3 regions of the Peribacillus sp. Hz7 genome follow, and region 2 is predicted to be linked to each of the others. Evidence: riboswitches for the same ligand, from Rfam matches in the RefSeq annotation. Region 2 holds a riboswitch; each other region holds the start of a gene.
The links. Region 2 has a riboswitch for cyclic di-GMP ahead of ACE199_RS21985 (PAS domain S-box protein). Riboswitches for the same ligand answer to the same signal wherever they lie in the genome.
Positions count from the first base shown of each region.

Region 1: another riboswitch for cyclic di-GMP. It lies ahead of ACE199_RS13390 (hypothetical protein); the one in region 2 lies ahead of ACE199_RS21985 (PAS domain S-box protein).
Region 3: another riboswitch for cyclic di-GMP. It lies ahead of ACE199_RS22625 (response regulator); the one in region 2 lies ahead of ACE199_RS21985 (PAS domain S-box protein).

Region 1 covers NZ_JBHHJV010000008.1:196,668-201,302, reverse strand. The annotation lists partial or broken rRNA gene ACE199_RS13400 (16S ribosomal RNA) at 1-294, opposite strand, end outside; gene ACE199_RS13395 (short-chain fatty acid transporter) at 613-1,932, opposite strand; gene ACE199_RS13390 (hypothetical protein) at 2,132-2,851, opposite strand; cyclic di-GMP riboswitch class I at 2,872-2,956, opposite strand; gene ACE199_RS13385 (Ig-like domain-containing protein) at 3,119-3,616, opposite strand; gene ACE199_RS13380 (acyltransferase family protein) at 3,749-4,635, opposite strand, start outside.
Region 2 covers NZ_JBHHJV010000033.1:6,362-17,896, reverse strand. The annotation lists gene ACE199_RS22005 (bile acid:sodium symporter family protein) at 1-616, shown strand, start outside; gene ACE199_RS22000 (staygreen family protein) at 978-1,430, shown strand; gene ACE199_RS21995 (YjcZ family sporulation protein) at 1,575-1,679, opposite strand; gene ACE199_RS21990 (hypothetical protein) at 1,833-2,045, opposite strand; gene ACE199_RS21985 (PAS domain S-box protein) at 2,626-6,528, opposite strand; cyclic di-GMP riboswitch class I at 6,569-6,661, opposite strand; gene ACE199_RS21980 (ECF transporter S component) at 6,926-7,462, shown strand; gene ACE199_RS21975 (homoserine/threonine efflux transporter) at 8,874-9,503, opposite strand; gene ACE199_RS21970 (TrmB family transcriptional regulator) at 9,645-10,472, shown strand; gene ACE199_RS21965 (hypothetical protein) at 10,972-11,376, opposite strand; gene ACE199_RS21960 (ParA family protein) at 11,363-11,535, opposite strand, start outside.
Region 3 covers NZ_JBHHJV010000038.1:304-4,938, reverse strand. The annotation lists gene ACE199_RS22630 (APC family permease) at 71-1,435, opposite strand; guanidine-I (ykkC/yxkD leader) riboswitch at 1,504-1,601, opposite strand; gene ACE199_RS22625 (response regulator) at 1,807-2,163, opposite strand; cyclic di-GMP riboswitch class I at 2,244-2,328, opposite strand; gene ACE199_RS22620 (aspartyl-phosphate phosphatase Spo0E family protein) at 2,411-2,575, opposite strand; gene ACE199_RS22615 (DinB family protein) at 2,869-3,159, shown strand; gene ACE199_RS22610 (DinB family protein) at 3,528-3,764, shown strand; gene ACE199_RS22605 (hypothetical protein) at 4,032-4,631, opposite strand.

The DNA of each region.
Region 1 (4,635 bases), on a different contig from region 2:
CTACGCATCGTCGCCTTGGTGAGCCGTTACCTCACCAACTAGCTAATGCGCCGCGGGTCCATCTGTAAGTGATAGCAGAACCATCTTTCCATCTTCTCTCATGCGAGAAAAGAAAGTATCCGGTATTAGCTCCGGTTTCCCGAAGTTATCCCAGTCTTACAGGCAGGTTACCCACGTGTTACTCACCCGTCCGCCGCTAATCTCAGGGAGCAAGCTCCCGTTGATTCGCTCGACTTGCATGTATTAGGCACGCCGCCAGCGTTCGTCCTGAGCCAGGATCAAACTCTCCGATAGAATTTGACTTGCTCATGTTGCACTTTTTTTATAGTGTGTGCTCACTTAAAAAATTAACGTTGGCGTTTCTGTTTTGTTTAGTTTTCAAAGAACTATGTCTTAATGACGCTCAATTAATATACCATATCTTTTTAAAATTAGTCAATAACTTTTTTAAAATATTTTTTGCATACTTAATTCATAAATAAGGGGCAATGTACTTCTTTAATTAAAAGAAAAACTAAAAGAAAAACTCGGCGGATAAAATTTCCCTTCCACCGAGCCTTCCTTCTAATCTATCACTCTCCAATAAATTACGGGGAGTAACAGTTATCTTACCTAATAAACAAAATACAGCAATATTGTCGTTACCACTCCTACCCAAATACAGAGTAAAAAACAATAACCCATGATATGTCGTATATGCAAGCCTACAATGCTGAGTATAGGCAATGCCCAAAATGGTTGTATTAAATTGGTCCAGGCATCTCCCCAACCAACAGACATGGCTACAATTGCTGGATCCACGCCTAAATCCAATCCAGCCGGTATTTGCAAAGGTCCTTGTAAAGCCCACTGCCCTCCGCCTGACGGGGCCAACATATTCACTAATCCTGCTGTCCAATAAGTAAATACAGCGAAAGTTTCTTTATTTGAAATAGAAACCATGGCCTGAATAATATTCTCCGCTAACCCTGAACTTCCTAATACAGCAATAATTCCAGCATAAAAAGGGAATTGCAAAATAATAGGGGATATAGATTTAGCTGCTTCCTTAAATGCTTCACCATAATTCCGTAAAGAACCATGAAATAGTAAACCGAGAGATAAAAAGAACATATTAATAATATCTAGATTTAAATCTTTCTCACTTGAAAACTTCACGATAACATATATAATTCCAATCAATCCAATTAAAATGCCTAACACTTTCGTTTTCTCTAAATAAATAGCCGGAGTAGACTCTTCTATCTCAGAACTTTTCTCCTGATCACTTTTTTCTCTGGTAGGAGGTGAATACGATATAATATTCTGTTTCGGAGCCATAAGTAAAATAAAGAGAGGCATCGTTATTAATAAAGCAAGGAAAATGATAATCGTTCCTGAATGAAAGATTGTTTCAGATGTCGGAATAATCCCCATTGTATCTTCTAAAAAATGGCCTTTGGTAGCTACTGTAAGTCCGATAGAGCTGGATAAACCCGCTGTGTACAAAGCGGTCGGCGCATAAGCACAAGCGACCAATAATGGAAAATGTGCTTGTTTATTTCGTTTACCTACCTCCCTCGCTACAATGGCTCCCACGACAACAGCTAATCCCCAATTAATATAATACGCAGCCGCTGATATCAAAAATGTAAGAAGGTAGGCTTTATTCGCTGTATTGGCTCTTATCGATAATGCCTCTAGCCCTTTTCTAATAAACGGAACAGAAGCAAGTACCATCCCTGTCATCAATAACAGCACCATTTGCATCGTGAAAGCTAAATAAACCCAAAAACCATCACCATAGGAGCGAATAAGATCAAGAGGGTTTTTCGGCGTGCTAATATAACCAAGTATGAAAACAAGTAATGTCATCAATACTGCAATAACAAAGGCATCGGGCAAGTAACGATTAATCCACTTCGACAGCTTATCAGAAATGGCATTTAACATCATGAGGCCCCCTCCACTGTTGTCTTACCCTATTCATATGGCGGACACTTCAGCGATATGTTAAAGGTATGCTTATTTGTTTCAGACAAATGACCTTCTGGCCTGTACCATTCCAAAACTGAGCCTATACAAAAAGGAGAGTGATCATTATTTCAAATGATGACTCTCCTTTTTTATTACATAAAAACTCCAATAAATTTTAGAGAGTGACAAGCACTCCTCTTAAAACCGCTGATTCTGTTGAAGTTGTAGTTTCACCTAAATCTGTTGGTGTTGTTTCTTCCGGTGTATTTGTTGTCTCACCAGACTCTGCTGGTGTTGTTTCTTCTAATCCATTCGTTGTTTCATCTGATTCTGTTGGTGTTGTTTCCTTTTCCGTTTTTGGAGTAGAAACCTGTTCCACTAAAGACTTCACTCGTTCAATCTCATCTGCAGCTACTTTTTGAAGTTCTTTAGACTTTTCTTCTAAAGCATCGAACTCAGAAGTACTCACCTTACGCTTTTTCTTATAAGAAGCCAACTGTTTATCAATAGCACGAAGCTTATTGATTTCGGCTTTTAGTTTCCCTTTATAGCTATTGTACTTTTTAGATGCTGTTTTTTTACTTAATTCTTTATCAGCTGTTCCATCTTCACTTACATCAAAGTATGAATTAATAGATTTCGTAATCTTTTGGATTGAAGAATCGATAGTATTTAGACGTTTTTCAACTGTTTTACCAGTTTTAGATTTCACAGCAACCTTTTTCTCTTTTTCTTTCTCTTTGTTCTTAGAAGACTTTTCTTCTTTCTTAACTGGATTCTTTTGTTCTGTTTTTTTGTTGTCGGATCCCTTCGCACTCGCAAATGAAGCAGAACCAAAGACTAGAGTGATTGCTACTAAACTTGCTAAAATCTTTGAAAACCATTTTGTTTTCATTACCTTCTCCCCCTTGTGATAACGGCAGCTGGCTGGCATAGATTATAACCCTTAGCCCCGATAGCTTTGTGACATCAAGTTTCCTTGATTGTACCTTTTAATATAGATTTCATTTATTTTATCGGTTTTAAATTTTTAAATTAAACAGTTCCTTCTTCTCATAGTCTGAATAATATTTACTTTTTTGTGACATTTCCTATAAATGAAAAAGCCACCTATCTCTTTAGATAGCTGGCTTTCTTTATCAGGGAATAACATTTACCTTTTCTATTGAACTTTTATTGTTTTTGTTCGACTTTTGTTACCAGCCTTATCTTTTGCATAAACGTTTAAGCTAGTACCTTTCTTTTGCTTGGCAATTTTCACAGAATAGCTGCCTGAAGAACTCGAGGCAACCGATTGACCAAGTTTTGTACTGCCTCTATACACATAAACTGTTGCACCTTTTTCTGCTTTTCCGGTTACTTTCGTAGACTTAGTTGTTACTTTATTAACAGTAGGAGTGACAGGTGATGTTGTATCCCTCTGGATAACTTTTAACGTGTAAGGAACTTTTTTGTCCTCGCCCTTGTTATGTCGAACTTTAATATAGTAAAGACCTTTTTTTAAATTAAGATTACTAATATTTTTAAGTTTTCCAGTCCCATATTCTGTGTACAAATATTGGTAAACTGAACTGTTTTGATTAAATACTTCTACATAAAAACCTGTATCTTTTGGATTCGTTAAATATAAAGAAAGATTCATATTTTTCGTCAAGTTCAAGCTATAAAAAACTGCACCTCCAATTGGGGTGCAGTTCATTCTCTTCCAGAGCTTTTCTTTCGTACTTCATCGCTTTAAACTTTAGCCTAATCTCAAATTCCCAGCATCCTGACTATGCTGCAGAGAACCCTATTATTCATCTTTGAGTATCTTGTTGATTTTTTCTTCAAAAATAGGTCCGAAACTTTCAGAATAAGTATTGGTTAAATGTCTATTATCTCGGTAAATCACAACATTACCAATAACAGGCTGGAATTTACCGTTTACTTTAAAATAATCTGTTAAGTCAATTTTATGCAATGATTTATTCTCATTTTCAAATTGTCTCCAAAAACTTTCGTCTTTCTGATTATCTGCTAAGTTCATTTTTTTTGCAGTTTCTTCTATTCCGGCTGTTTCTAATGATTCCAACACATTAAAACTATATCTTGGGTCATCACGAATAGCTAACACTTCCATACCATATTCATCTTTAACATACTGCAGCTGATCAACCATTTGTTGTTGGATTCTATTTTTAGACGTATCAGAAGCTGTAGCTTGAGCAACGACAAGATCTACATCTGCATTCTTTAGATAATCCAGAACATTATTGACCCAGATACCTTTCAACTCATCATCCGAATAACCTGTTGAAAACCGTGTACCTGAACGAGTCAGACTCAATACACGATAATTAGAATCTTTTGTTGCTTGTAATATTGCACCTAACCAATGTTCTGAATGGGAACTACCAATCAGGGCAATTGTAGCATCGTAATTTTCAGTTTTGCCATATTCCCCTATTTTTAAGTCACTATCTTCTAAACCCTGATTACTGCCATCCAAATGCGCTTGTGGTAAATCATTAAAAGCGTTGGAAAATGTCGGTATCGGCTCTTGATCAGGTACATCATTAGGATTTTTTACCGCTAACGCTCCTGGATAATTTTCATAGGTTATTTCTTTTTCTAGTTTAGATTGGCTTATATATACTCCCATCAAAAGAGATCCAATTAAGAGTATATTCACACCACCCA
Region 2 (11,535 bases):
AAATGTACCTTTATCAATCACAATGACGTCTTTTTCGACGCTATTGGCACCGATTGCAACACCATCATTATTACTTTTACTTGCAGGTAAATGGATGCCTGTAGATCCGAAGGCTATGTTTCTTTCAATCATTCAAGTAATTATTCTTCCAATCATCTTGGGTATTTTTATTAGAAAATTTCTTCCGAGAGTTGTTGAAAAAAGTATTACTGTTATCCCTTTAATATCAGTTGTGGCAATCATTATAATTGTATCTGCTGTTGTCGCGGGGAATGCACATAGCCTCGCTACAGCTGGATTCCTTGTATTTATAGCTGTAATGCTTCACAATGCGTTTGGACTGCTGCTTGGTTATTTTACAGCTCTTGCATTAGGGCTTGATGAAAGTAATCGAAGAGCTATTGCTATTGAAGTCGGCATGCAAAACTCAGGTTTAGGAGTAGCATTAGCCACTGCACACTTTGGACCATTAGCTGCTTTACCTAGTGTTCTTGGTGCTGTTTGGCATAATATTTCCGGTCCGATTATTGCCACTTATTGGTCGAAAAAGCCTGCGGATAAAATACAACCGGTAAATGCTCAGCTGGATAAAAGCGAAGGCAAGGCAAATATTTAGTAAGGAGTATTTTGTATAAATTCATATACAACTATTTAGTTAAAATTATTGTTGTACAATCTTCCATTATAGGGCACTTAAATAGAGTAAGATAAATATTTATGGACTGAACAGTTTTATCGTTCAGTCCATTTTTATTTCGTTAGGATTTATCCTATTGATAATTAACTTTGGTATGAATGTATGGGGTTTTATCGATCAAACAGTTTTAAGCTTCATAGTTCTAGCTGTATAGTTCTTGTAGTAAGAGAGTAACTTCAATTATAAAATTTATTAAATGAGGTAAGGGGCAACGAAGCCTTGTTTAACACATACTAAAATGAAAATTAATATAGTGATAGAAAAAATTGGAGTTGATTGCTTGAGCAATGTCAATCCAGAAAAACTTTTTGTGGGATACGTGGATGGTGTTACCGCTACAGAGCCTGTTTTTCCAAGACGTTACACACTAACTCACTCTGATTTAACGGGCGATCTATTTTTAACAATTGGAACTCATTATGCCTGGGATAAAATCAATCCTCTGAGAGATGAAGTATTAAGTGAATGGAAATCAAATGGTAGTTCCTTATATTATTGTGTTTATGTATATATCGATCAAGGACAATATAACCAAAGTGTATCAGCCAAACGTAATGAAATATTTAGACGTGAATTACCCCTTGCGTTAACAGCTATTCGATATGGCGATAGGTTTTTATTCGACGCATACCCTAATCTAGATCAAGCTCCAATCATTATTAACTTTATATCCGCCTATCCTCAGTTTGCTAGACAAGAAAGCTGGGGGGACTTCCACGGTATTTCCGTTTAAAAAATTATCTATAAGTTATTTGGTGCCTTATCTGAGAGGTTACACGTTTTTAACGGGGACTCCTCTCAGGTTTGAAAATAAAGCTAAGAAAAGTTCTCAAGTAACGCATGAAAAAACCGACCCAATAAGGTCGGCTTTTTATGTTTACCAGACTCCTCCACCGCAGAAACTTGCTCCAACGATGATTAAGAGGATAAACAACACAACTATAAAGGCGAAACCTCCGCTACCACAAGCAAATCCAGACATACAATCACTCCTTATTTGTGTTAAGGAGGTACTTAGATGGGTTACTTCATGTTATGTCAGAGATGAGTGAGTGACACACTTTTTTACACATTAAAAAAAGTCGATCCTAAAATCGACTTTTCATGTATCTTATTAAAGTAAAATACCAATTTGTTAACAACCGCACCCGTGATGGAATCCGTGGTGATGATGATGGAATCCATGATGGTGGTGGAAAGGATAGCCACCATATCCATGATAACCGCCATAGCCCATGCCATAGCTAGGATACCCTCCAAATCCCATCCCATAACCAGGATAACCTCCATATCCCATACCGTAACCTGGATACATTCCGTACCCCATGCCAAAGAATTGTCTATCCATTTTTCGTCTCCCCCTCACATTGTTTCAAAAGTAGTGTATGTGTCCATATTTAAAAAGGGATAGACGTTTGTCTAGTATACGTATTTTCTGGGCTTTTATTTTGCCTGCGGTTTTCGTAAACTTAACAAAATAAAAAAAAGACAGTTGGCTTAGGGAGGCACTGAAAAAATTACGCTTTTTCTCTATTCTTTTTTACTCCTTTTCCTTCAAGATGGTCATGATTTGTTGAGATTGACAGTGACAGTGAATATGGCCATCGCTCCTTGCCTCACATGAGCCCTGGGATGCCGGATCAAAAGGAAACGGAAGAGCCAGCAGGAGGTCGTAATAGCAGAGGACAAACGCGGTCTCTGCTATTATCTATAACCACGTCTATGTTATTATTGACGTTTATATCAACATCGACGTCGATATCGATGTTGATATCTATATTTACATATACATTTCTGACAGGATCATTATCAATTTATGATAAATCTACCGTTCCTCCATTTGTTGAAAGAGCATCTGCCAGTGTTTAAGCAGATGCTCGTATTTTCACCATTCTTCATTTTTTCTTTGGATCATGATTATTATTTCTTTAAGAAAGAGGCAGCCTCACTTCAACCGTTGTGCCCTGATTTTCTTTACTTTTGAATGTGATAGAGCCTTTATGTTGATTGATAATCCTGAAGCATAACATTAAGCCCAATCCCGTTCCCTTCTCTTTGTTGCTGAAAAAAGGTTCTCCTAATTTTCTGAGACGTTCTTCATTAATCCCAACTCCATTATCAATGATGCTTATTAATACATTTGGTCCCTCTTTAATGGTTTGGATATTCATAGAACCCCCGTTAGGCATGGCTTCAATACTATTTTTAATGAGATTAATAAACACTTGTTTTAGTTGGTTTGGATCGCATATAATAGGTGGAATATTTGGTTCAATCTGTTGATATATTTGCACATTTTGTAAATGGGCCTCTGGTTCCAGCAGTGTTGTAACATCTTTTAGTACTTTCTTTGGATCACTCTTCTTTAATTGAATCTCTTGTGGTTTAGCTAGGTTAAGAAACTCTTTAATAATCTCCTCAACACGATTAAATTCATCCAAAATAACCTCAAAGAATTCCTGTTTGATGATTCCTTGCTGTATTAGCTGAATAAGTCCTTTTATAGAGGTAAGAGGGTTTCTTACTTCATGGGCGAAACCTGCCGCGAGTTCCCCTACTACGGTTAATTTCTCTGACTTTGATAGCCGTTCTTCTGCATGTCTTTTTTCTGTGATATCTCTTCCTACCACAATCATGTGCTCCATTTTACCGTTTTCCCCAATAACAGGCGTACCTACACACTCAATTAATATCCAATTCCCATTAGCGTGTAAGAAGCGAAATTCTACCTGGGCAGGAGACTTCCTTTTAATAATCTCGTCAAATTTCATTCTTACAAGCGCAGCGTCTTCTGGATGGATTTTATCCAGGATTTTATTTCCTGCAAATTCTTCTTGTGGAAAACCAAGTACGGTTTCGTGTGATGGGGATGCATACCAAATTTGTCCGTCCCTATTGAACAAACAAATTAAGTCGGTCATGTTTTCTGCAATAAGACGATATTTGTATTCACTTTTTTGTAAAGCTTCCTCGGCTTTTTTGCGTGCTGTTATATCAACAAATGAACTAATGACCTCTACCACTTCTCCCCCTCGTTTAATAGGGCGCAAACTAGCAAGATAATGAATGCCATTCATCATGCCCTCATACGTAACAAGGTCTTCTCCTTCCCATGCTCTCTGGTAATAGTGTATCCTTTTTGCTGCGAGCTCAATAGGCAGAAAATCATGCAAAGCTTTTCCGACCACTTGAAAGGGGATTAATCCTATTCGGTACAATAATTCTCCATCACACAGTGTATGAATAAATTGATTATTGATTTTTTTAAACTTCAAAATCATTCCCTGCTGTAAACGAACGGTATCTTGTAGTTCTTTTTTTGCTATTTGTAATAGTTCTTCTTCCCATATTTGCTCGTTCATATCTTGAGAAATTCCATATTCTTTTATGGGTTGTTGGACTTGTTGGAGTATGTTCTCTAGTTCATGTGCAGGCAGTGGCTGACTAAAGAGGTATCCTTGTCCTTCATCACATAGATGCTGCTGTAGAAATACAAGCTGTTCCTTCGTTTCAATTCCTTCTGCTACCACATTTAAGTTCAAGTTATGGGCCATCGCAATGATGGTTTTTACAATCGTTTCATCGTTTGGGTTGTTATAAAGTTCTTGGACAAAGGATTGGTCAATTTTTAATGTATCGACAGGGAATTGTTTTAAATAGTTTAAAGAACTGAATCCCATTCCAAAGTCGTCAATACTGATATGAACACCCAGACTCTTAAGCTGCTGCAAGGTTGAAATGGTATGTTCAATGCCCGTGGCCATAGTTTCGGTAATTTCAAGTTCCAAATACTGAGGTTCAAGCCCTGTCTCTTTCAAAATAGTGGTAATTGTGTTAACGAGATTAGATTGAGCGAATTGCTTAGCTGATAAATTAATAGCCATCAACGGTGAGAACCCTTTTTCCTGCCATGCTTTATGTTGTTTGCATGCAGTATAGAGAGCCCATTCTCCGATAGAGATAATTAATCCAGTTTCTTCGGCAATAGGAATAAAAGTTGCCGGTGATATCACTCCCCACTTCGGGTGATTCCAACGAATTAAAGCCTCTACGCCAACAATGTTACCCGTTCTCAGATTAAGTTTTGGTTGATAATGTAACAGCAGCTCATCACGTTCTATCGCTTTATACAGATCGACTTCGATTTGCAATGGCTTGAATTCATGCTCATTTGAAAAGTAAAACTTATAATTGTTTTTACCTGCTTTTTTTGCTTGATACATGGCAAAATCCGCATGTTTAATCAATGTCTCGACGGTATTTCCGTCCTCAGGAAATAGACTAATCCCTATGCTCGAAGACGTGAACATATCATAGCTTTTTATCTTATACGGATCAGCAAGAACATCAAGAATTCGTTGGCCAACCTTTGAAGCAACTGTTCTGTCGGCATCTGCTAAAACAATGATAAATTCATCCCCGCTTTGGTGGAAAATGAGGTCGTTGCCATATACAGATGACTTCAAACGTTTCGTCACTTCTTTCAATAGAAGATCACCCATGTTATGTCCAAATGTATCGTTGATGACTTTAAAACGGTCAAGATCAATCATTAATATAGCTAGGCTTTGTTTCCTTTCAGCAGCAGCGGTTAACTCATTTGAAAGACGTGAATATAACATATTTCGGTTAGGTAAACCGGTTAAATAATCATGGAAGGCCATGTATTCATTTTGTTTTTCTGTTGCTACTTGTTTCGTTATGTCTTGTGATATACCGTATGCACCATCAAATTGTCCGTTTACTATAATAGGGACAATGGAGGTGTTTAAATAAATGAGAGAACCATTTTTGTGATAAGCTGTAGTTCTAAAATTTTGAGGAGTCCCTTTTTTTACTAAATCGAACCGTTTTTTTACCTGTTCTTTTTCTTCAGGTTTGACCATGTCCAGAAGACGCATCTTTAAAATCTCTTCTGTGCTGTAGCCAGACATTTGTTCGAGAATATGGTTACAGTCGGTAAAATACCCGTTTACATCTAATGAGTAGACACTATTTGCATTAAACTCAATGAGTGATTCATATCGTTGTTTGTTATCTTTTAGTTGATTGTAGAGTTTCTTCTTCTCCGTAATATCTTTCCCGATTACCATAACAGCTGGTTTTCCGTTAAACGGTATCCTCACCGAATTACAATCTACATCTATTACTCTATCATCTAACCTTTTTAGTTTATATTCACAAAAAGGAAGAGTTTCTCCCCTTAATAGCCTTTTTAGGCGATCTTGCAATCTATCTATGTCTTCAGGCACCATGATTTTTTGAATTTTTTTACCCAAAAGCTCATTCTCATGATTTACCCCCAGCATCTTTAGTGCCTCCGGGTTCGCGTAGACAAATCTTTCTTCCTGATGCACAAAAATAGCGTGGGGTGACAGCTCAATCAGATGGCGATACCGTTCCTCGCTTTCCGCTAAATGTATCGTTGTCATTTTCCGGTCGGTAATATCAAAAACGATTCCTGTAATTAAAATGACCTTTCCTTGATCATTTTTCGTAATATGGGTGTTCTCTTGGATCCACCTCATAGCTCCATCGGAACGAATAATTCTATATTCAATATCAGACGGTCTGCCCGATAATAACGTTTTTATGTGATTTTGAACTATATCCATGTCTTCTGGAAAAACAAAATCTTTCCATAACTCAGAATTGTTTTCAAAATCCTCTTGTGTATACCCATATAGTTTGGCATTCTCACTTGAAACCCAAAGAGAACCTTCCTCTAAATCCCTGTACCAAATGGATGCACTTACGCTATCAATTATTTTTTTTGTGAATTCTATATCTTTATGATTTCTTAATAGGTTGGCAATATAATTGATATTCATTTACATTCTCCATTTATTGTTATTCATTAAATTGTCAATATAAAAAAGCCATCTTCTAAGAGAAGCAGCCTTTTACAAATTTAGACCCGTAGCTTTGCGTCCGTATTTTTCAATAAGTTTGCTCTTGTCATTATAATATTGTTAGGATATGGGAACAACAGGAGATTTTTAATTTTCTGTCTTCTTGTATGATTTATTCTGTTTCAGATCTAGTGCTGTCCTTTAACTAGACTCAAATCTTTTAAAATTAGCTTTATCCTATCATAGTTCAACACTTGGATCCCCGGTTTTTCTACAAACTGACCCCTACGTTTTGTTGAAAAGTGATACTTTTAAAAACGTCAGTCTTTTGCTAAGGTTATCAGTAAATTCAAAAAAGTAAGGAAGATTTATGACTATGCAAAAAACACAATCAAGATCGCGCACACAAACTTTTGATTTGATTCTAACAGCCATGTTAATTGCACTCGTATTCGTGGCTACATTCTTTTTAAACATCCGATTACCGATTGCGGCAAATGGCGGTTTGGTTCATCTTGGAACAGCTATGCTGTTTATCGCTTCCATCTTGTTTGGTCCTAAAAAAGGAGCTATGGCTGGTGCTATTGGGATGGGGTTATTCGACTTAGTTTCTGGTTGGACATTGTGGGCGCCTTTTACCTTTGTGGTTCGGGGCTTACAAGGATATATAGTTGGAAAAATTGCTTGGTCAAATGGCCGCAATGGTACAAGTGTTGCTTTTAATCTACTAGGTACTATCCTGTCAGTTCCTGTGATGTTAGCAGGTTATTACGTTTGTGAAGGGGTTCTATACGGTAGTTGGATTGCACCATTGGCCTCTATTCCAGGAAACCTAACTCAGATTGTTGTCGGAATTTGTATAGCGATTCCGGTTGGTGTTGTTCTGAAAAAGGTTCCTGTTTTTAAATCGTAAGCACTTATTCAACATTTAAAAAAATAAGCGTATTCGAGATTGTTCTCGAATACGCTTATTTATTTGCTAAAAAGTTAAATCGACTTTTCCCAAAAGATAATTCTTGCAAGCTTTTTGGGGGACGAGTGCTTGTATCTTTAGTTCTTTTGGTAGATCAAAGGATGCGCGTGCTCTTTTTATATTGTTTTCTTCTGCGATTATTTCTATATCATCGTTTATGTCTATGTCATTATAGATGTTTATATCTACATCGACGTCGATATCGATGTTTACGTTTCAGTAATCTTCTTCTCCATGATGATTAAGTAAAGTTCGAATTTCAAACAATCATTAGAGAAGGCTATTGGAATGGAATATAAAAGAGTAGATTACATTTACTCGCCCCTTCATTTATGGAATCATTTTTAGCAAAATACGTTGATGTTTACGTCAATATCGACATCTACATAGATATTTACATCGATGTTTTTGACGATGTTGTTATCGTTGGTTACATGACTTTCATCTTTACTAATAGGGCAGTTAGTGGAACAAGGACGTGTATGAATATGATATATTTTATACATAATACGCTTATTTTTAAGAACTTTAAAACTGGAAAGGAGTAGAGTTTTGTCTCTTTTTATAAACAGGTTTATAACTGCTATATTATCTACCATTACGTTTAGTTTCCTTTATTCTTGTTTTACATATAACTCTTTCTATGAAAATTTCTTTTTCGGACTTATTTATTTATCAGTGATATATATATTTATTGGTATACCGATCTCTCTAATCATAGATACATATATAGTTAAGAATTATAAAGGAAGATTTTTTGTTTATTCATTATTCGGTGTACTTGTAGGTAGTGCGGTGTCTTTTCTGCTTTTTTTAGATGGGTTCCCATGGTTTTTAATCCCATACTCTATGATACTGGGGTTTATTGCATCCAATGTTTTTTTGCATATCAATATTATTCTACGTGGTAAAAATCCCTTCAGATTTTCCTGAATTATGAACGCATTACTTAAAGGTCAAGTTTTTATGGGGTGAAACTTTCTTGGCGTTGTCAATCCGCATTTTCCTTACTCTACCCCGCCGTTTATGGAATCATTTTTAGTAAACTACGTTGATGTTTATATCAGCATCGACATCTACGTAGACATTTACATCGATGTTTTTGTCGTCGGTTACATGACTTTCATCTGTGTGAAGTTGCATAGATTTTATAGTCGTTGTTTTCTCTTCCATATCAATTCACTTTTATTCTTGGTTCTGTTAAAGAACAATGTTGATTTTCTTGTTGAACGAACGGACAGGTTAATTGAACAAGGATGTTATTTGAACGTTAGAAACAAAAGATGCTAAATAGAAAAAACCGTTCACTTTTCTGAACGGAGAGAATCAAATTATGTGTTAGGAAATTAATTTAAATTCCTGTCTTTATGCCAAAACCTACTAAAATTAAGCCGGTTGATTTTTGGAATACTTTCTGGAATTTGGAGTTATTCAACCATTTTTTTGCGTAATCAATTACATAAACAAGGGTTAGAAACCACAATACAGCGAGTAAAGTAAGGATTGATGCTAGCACAATCAATTGCTGATTTACATTTTCGTTCAAATCGATAAATTGAGGCATGACAGTTATATAAACCAAAACAGTCTTTGGATTAAGAACATTACTAAGTAATGCTTGCATAAAGCACTCTTTATTATGCCGACTTGAAGAATTGGTAGGTACATTCGCTTGTGCTTGAATTTCCTCTAAAGAAAACGCACTTTTAGCAAAAAAACTTTTTATACCCAAATAAATTAAGTAAGCAGCTCCCAAATATTTGATTGTACTAAAAAGAATTACAGACTTTGCAATGACAACCGATAACCCAAGAATAGCAATAAGCGTCCAAAAAGAAAGTCCCGTTGCCATTCCGAGAACCGTATAACGTCCAGCTTTTGGACCATAGCTGAGCGTATTTTTCACTAGGAGCATAGTATCTACTCCTGGTATAACAACCATCATTGCAGCAATTGAAATGTATGTTAGTAAGCTATCCATGTTGTTTCTCCTTTCCTTTTCTAATAGTGACTACCAAAGTAACTACTTATGTGAGTATATCAGAATCATTTGGAAATAATCAACAGATTTTGATAAAATATTAGTTACTAAGGTAGCGACTAATATTATGTTGGAGGGCTTATGAAAGAAAACATTTTAGAAATATTAAAAAATCTAAATTTTACCGAATATGAAGCAAAAGCATATCTTACTTTGTTGGAAGAATCGCCATTAACCGGCTATGCAGTAGCAAAAAATTCCGGTGTACCACGTTCAAGAATTTATGAAGTTCTGGACAGTCTCGCCATGCGAGGAGATATTCTGGTTAGTCCTGGAAACACGCCACAATATACGCCTATTCCTGCAAAGGAGCTAATTAAAAGCCGCCGAATGAAGGCGGAAGAAAACTTTGAATTGGCAGAAAAATCATTAGAAGAGTTTGAACGTTCTGCAAATGACCGTGAAAATATCTGGAATATCACGGGACGCAATGAAATACTCGAAAAGATAAAAGCTTGTATATTATCTGCTAAAAAAAGAATTCTCTTAGAGGTTTGGAAAGAAGAATTCGAAGAATTGGAGTCTGAACTAAGACTGGCAGCAAAAAGAGGGGTTAATGTAACGATTATTGCTTATGGGGAAATCTTCTCTGATTTTGCAAATGTTTATCTCCATTATATGGGTCATGAAATTACAGCGGAGTATGGTGGACGATGGCTTGTTATTAGTGGAGATGATTCAGAAGTAGTAGCAGGTATTGTCTCGCTGGGTAAAGATAGCCGTGCAGCATGGACAAGGCATGTAGGTTTAGTAATGCCAATTACAGAAGTCATGATTCATGATTTGTATCTTATGGAAATTATGGAGAAACACAGAGAACTTTTAGAGGAAAGTTTTGGGGAGAATCTCGTGAATTTACGCCATAAATTTTCTATTCACCCAGATTTTAAAAAACATTATGTAAAATAAATTTGTACTATTTTCTGTTTTATACAACATAAGAAGAACAGCATTTCTTCATAGCAAATAGGCTGTTCTTCTTCAACCATACTACAGGAAATCGACTTTTTTTATGGGGTGAAACTTTCTTAGTGTTGTAAATCCGCGTTTTCCTGACTCTACTCCAGATAAAGCTATTGAAATGGAATATAAAAGAGCAGATTAAATTCACGCTCCCCCTCTCCGTTTATGGACTCATTTTTAGTAAACTGCGTTGATGGTTATATCAATATCGACATCTACATAGATATTTACATCGACGTTTTTGTCGATGTTGTTATCGTCGGTTGCATGACTTTCATCTGTGTGAAATCGCATAGATTGTATACTCGTTGTTTTCTTTTCCATATCAATTCACCTTTATTCGTTAGCATTGCTATCCTTATTTGTTACGGTGAGTTTGTACAACTTCATTACGAGGAAAGAAAAACACCGGCGTCTTCATCGATGTAGACGTCGGTGTTTGTTTTTACTCCTTCAGATATTCACTTGCATACTTCATGAGGGCTTCTGTGACAATTCTAGTTTTCTCACCTTTCTTGTTTGCAGCAAGAAGTTGTAGGGCCTCGAATGCTTCGTTTTCAACCCATACAGTGAGTTTTCTATGTCTATCTTCAAATCGAGTCTTTTTTTCCCTTGATGTCTGCTGTTTTACTTTTTGACGCAAAGCATTTAAGTCAAATTTAGTGACATCATTGTTTCTGTCTATGTTATCGTTGATGGTTACATCTTTATCGACGTTGACATCTCCATTTACATCGACGTTTTCGTCGTTGTTAACAGCTTGCTGATTCAGTAATCCTGCTTCAATAAAGGCTTCTGCAGGTGTTTTCTTTCCTTGAATTCGGGCTTTTAAGTTATTAGTTTTGGACACGTTCTAACAACTCCTTCATAAATGGTTTATATGGTTCGATAGCGTCTTTGAGTTCGCTGTTGTCTTCAAAACCATAAATCGCAAGTCTTTTTGTAGTCGCTTTTCTTTTAATAAGATTAGAGAATCTAAGATTCGGATATTCTTCATCAATAATTTCCA
Region 3 (4,635 bases), on a different contig from region 2:
TATTCGTTATTAGTTATAAGCTTAGTATAAGGATTAGAAAAGAGGGAAACAACAATCATGTCAGAATATCTTACATGATTTCTTTTGATGTCAGATGACCCTTAGATGGAGCTGGCATTTTGCGCTCTTTCGCTTGTTCCCATTTTGTTTTTATAAAAAGATAAATAAATCCAACTACAACCCAGCTGATGCCCATTGTCAATGTATGTTTATCAAGTAACGTAAGCAGCCAGCTGATAAATATGGCTCCAATTAGAGGGAAAATAAGATATAGAAATGTATCTTTCGGTGAACGTTTTTTCATCTTGATATAGTAATGAGCAATGACGGATAGATTCACAAATATAAAAGCTGTTAATGCTCCAAAACTAACAAACATGACTGCTGTATCCAGATTAATGAATACCGCTGATAATGAAATCGTTGCTATAAATAAAATATTAGCAACAGGTGTTTTGTATTTCGGATGCAGTGTTGTAAACAATTTTTTCGGTAAAATAGATTCGCGTCCAAGTGCGTAAAGGAAACGACTCACACTCGTTACAGAGGAAACACCTTGAGTAAAGGTTGCGATGATTAAGACCATGATGAACAATGAACTAAGCAAGTTACCGCCAACAAGCTGAACAAGGCTGTATGCCGCATTATCTGGATTTGCAAAAGCAAAATCCGGATACGCAATTTGCGTTAAATAAGAAATTGCCATATACATCGATATAGCTATTAGAATAATCAGAAATATTGCTTTAGGGACTGTCTTTTTAGCATCAATTGTTTCTTCCGCCATTGTTGTAACAGCATCAAAACCAAGAAAACAAAAGCAGATTAAAGCAGCACCTGAAAAGACAGAGCTGAAGGCTGTGTCACTACCGAAGAAAGGAGTAATGGAGAAAAGTGAATTGGCTCCTGTCTCACCATTTAAAATATCTTTTACAATTAAAATACAAAACAGAAGAATGAAACCGATTTGAACGAGGACAGAAATCCCGCTTATACGTGCCGCAGATTTAATACCGACAATATTAACGACAGCAAGGAGAACATTCATGATGATAATCCAAACAAACACGGGTACGGCAGGAAATTCTGTATTCATGAAGATACCAAATGTGAGTATGGCAATAATAGGAGAAAAAATATAATCCATCAACAACGCCCATCCAACAAGAAAGCCAGCTTTCGAATTAATAGCTTTTTTCGTATACGTGTAAGCTGATCCCGCAATAGGATAGGCTTTTACCATGCGACTGTAACTGTACGCAGTGAAGAAAATAGCAATAAAAGCAGTCAAATAGGCGGCCGCCATCATGCCATCGGCAGCTTCATGTGCAACACCATAGACAGTAAAAAAGATCATTGGTGTCATCCAAGCTAGCCCCATAAAGACTACCTGATGCAATTTAAGTGATTTAATCAAGGTTGTGTTTTTACTCATATTATCCACCCTCTTTTCTGAATTTGGTACGGAAAAACAAAAAAGCCCGGGAGAATTTTATAAAAAAATTCTCCCGGGCTTTTTTCCCTCCGTGTATACAGCATATAAGCTGTACGCTCCCTCTCGGACCAGACGTTTTTCAACCGGAACCCTAGACAGCATTTTCGTTATCGATTGCAAGAATCAGAACCAATATACTATTGATATTTCAAGTATATGTAGATGAGGATAGTGTTTCAATAACAATGTAAGATTTCATGACATAGAAATATAGTTAGATTTTATATATTCTAAGTACGTCTTATCACCATGCACTTCTGACTAAAACATCTGGAGAGATAAAAAAAACACCCATTTGAAATGGATGTAGACTAATACAAATTAATAAGGATGTTATTTAGGTTACCAAAATGAGGTTTAACAATGTAGTCCTTGGCGCCAGCCTTTAACGCTTCGATTACTAATGGCTGTGAACCAAGTGCCGAGCACATTACAACCTTTGCACGTTGATCAAAGCAAATAATCTCTTTTAAAGCTTCGAGGCCATTAACTTTGGGCATCGTTACATCCATCAACACAATATCCGGAGAAAGCATCTTATATTTTTCTATCGCTTCTAGACCATCTTCGGCTTCCGAAATAACGGTAAAATGATTTGGGTTTAACTCTCTTTTTAATAACGTTCTCATAAAAAGAGAATCATCCACAAGCAAAATAAACTTCTTCAATAATAGAAATACCTTTCTTTAAAGACTAAGGCAAATCAGGAAAATGCCACTTTATTTATTATAATTATACAGGAATAATTCCTGGCAACTCGGCCACCATGGCAAAAATGCTTTAGGCCCGTAGCTTTGCGTCTCTTACTTTCGTAAAATTTGCCCCAATAGGCATAATAACATATTTAATATGAAGGATTAAATATAAGATAATAGTCATAAACACCTATGAATCACTAATAAATTTGTGGATAGGTTATTTTGCTTTAATTTTTTGATATTCGTTTAATAAAATATCTAACTCTTGACTGGATTTAATCGTGTCGGGATGGCCAAGTCCTTTTAATTTTCCTACAACAATCATACGAGTTCTTACAGCGTCAATTCTATATTCCAGCTCTTTAAGTGATAAAACTTTCATTTTCGCAACTTAACTCCCTATTCATTTTTAACAAAAAATAGAAAACATAGGCAACAGCCATCATTATAAACGATGATTCATAAAATAATAAGGGGTTCGACAGTTAATCTGTTGATACGACAAAATCTTTACAAATGAACATACCATTCAAAAAGAAAAATGAGTCATTCACACAGCAATGAGCTTTTTCATACAGAAAATCTACAAAAGAGTTTGATTCTCGCTATTCTATTAACTGATATCCGGAAGTATAATTTATAAAAATGAAGAACGTTCGTTAAGGGGGACCATTGGTGAAAGAATGGACTATGCAATTATTTGATTACCATGTATGGGCTAATGATAGGTTAATTCAACATTTAAAAGGTCTTCCAGAGGAAGTTTTTCTTAACAAAGTGGATAGTGTTTTCCCTACCATTGCTGAAACCTTTGGTCATATGATAGCAGTGGATGAACTATGGTATTTACGGATGAAAGGAAATAGTTTGCAGCAAATTGTATCCAAATCATTCACCACAATTGAGGATACTGTAAAGGCATCTACTGTTTTACATAATGAGTTGAACTACCCACCACTTAGCTAAAGCTTGAAGTGGGGGATTCCTGCGAACACCAGTGTATCCACTAGTTATTTAGCAGGCTAACCCTGTCGCACCGACAGTTAGCAGTACAGACGGCTTATTAGCCTCCTGCGCGGTGTTGCTATTTTGTACGTTGAACTCGCCACACGCCCTACTCTGCTTGGTTTTCGCTACTTCGGTGCGTGTGGCGGCGATTAGAACGTTGAAGATTTTACGCGACAGACGTTTTTCCTGTCACAACCTCCTATCTTCAGTTTTCAAAGAACAACTTACAGGAATATCCCACCATACAAACAAGTGTTTTGGCTACCGCCAACCGACATTCATCTCCCACCTACTCATTGGGCTATTGCCCTTCATATTCCTTGAGGATGGGAGTCTTCTGTCGGGAAAAGATAAAGAATTTTCTTATCAATACGAAAGATGTTGAAGATATAGTTGGTTATCAAAATACGAAAGGTGACCAATTTAACAACAAAATCGCTGAAGTCGTTCAACATATAGTCAATCACGGAACCTATCATAGAGGAAACATTGCTGCAATGATTAGACAGATAGGGTATGAGGGCGTATCAACCGATTATATTTTTTATTTAAGAGACAAATAAGCGTATTCAACATACTCCCACGACTAAAATCCCCTTAATAGGTTTTCTCGCCGCTATAAAGTAGATTGTTCTAAAGACATGTCTCAGCGGCTGCTATCTACTATTGGACCAGCTATTATTATTTTAGTTAGATAAACAAATTCTTGATTAGTAAATCAAACAAAACTTCAGTTCTATTATGATTGGAGTTTTGTTTTGGCTTATTTTCACCTCTGCTCCATAAAATTTGACGTTAAAAAAAGAACCAACGAAACGTTGATTCTTTTTTTAACCATTTGGTTTTTGTACCTTTCCCTTTAAGAAAAATTTATAACAAGCGTCTATCTGCTTAGATATTTTTTGCCAAAACCCCTTATTATTATTTACTTCTTCAAGAGATTGTTGAGCAGCTAATAAATGATCCATCATATAAGAGACTTTTTCTGCTTCCATTTCATGATGCATTCTTTGTGATTCTCTAAATTCCTCCATGCTTTGCCTCAGCTCATACATTTCATGAATTAATTCAGCATTCTGCTCTTTTAGTCTATTTTGGTGCAATCGAAATTGTTCATTTTGTTGAACTAAGAAACTAATCAGCTTCTTAACATCCGTAAGCTCATGGTTGATTGAGACCAATGATGTATCCTCTAAATCCATAGTAATTGTTCTCGGTATACCACGTTCCTCCAGCTTCGTATTCACTTCTTCTCTTTTAAAACCTTCAGCATAAAACTGCCTGATTAATCTTAATTTCTCAATTTCTGAAGCATTAATCCGGTAACGATTATGCTCCTTTTTAAAATTCAAATATTCTTCATGTTCGTGTAGGTACCGTTTTAAACTATTCTCAGGGATCTCCGGAAGCGCCTCTTTCAGTTCTTTCATTGTT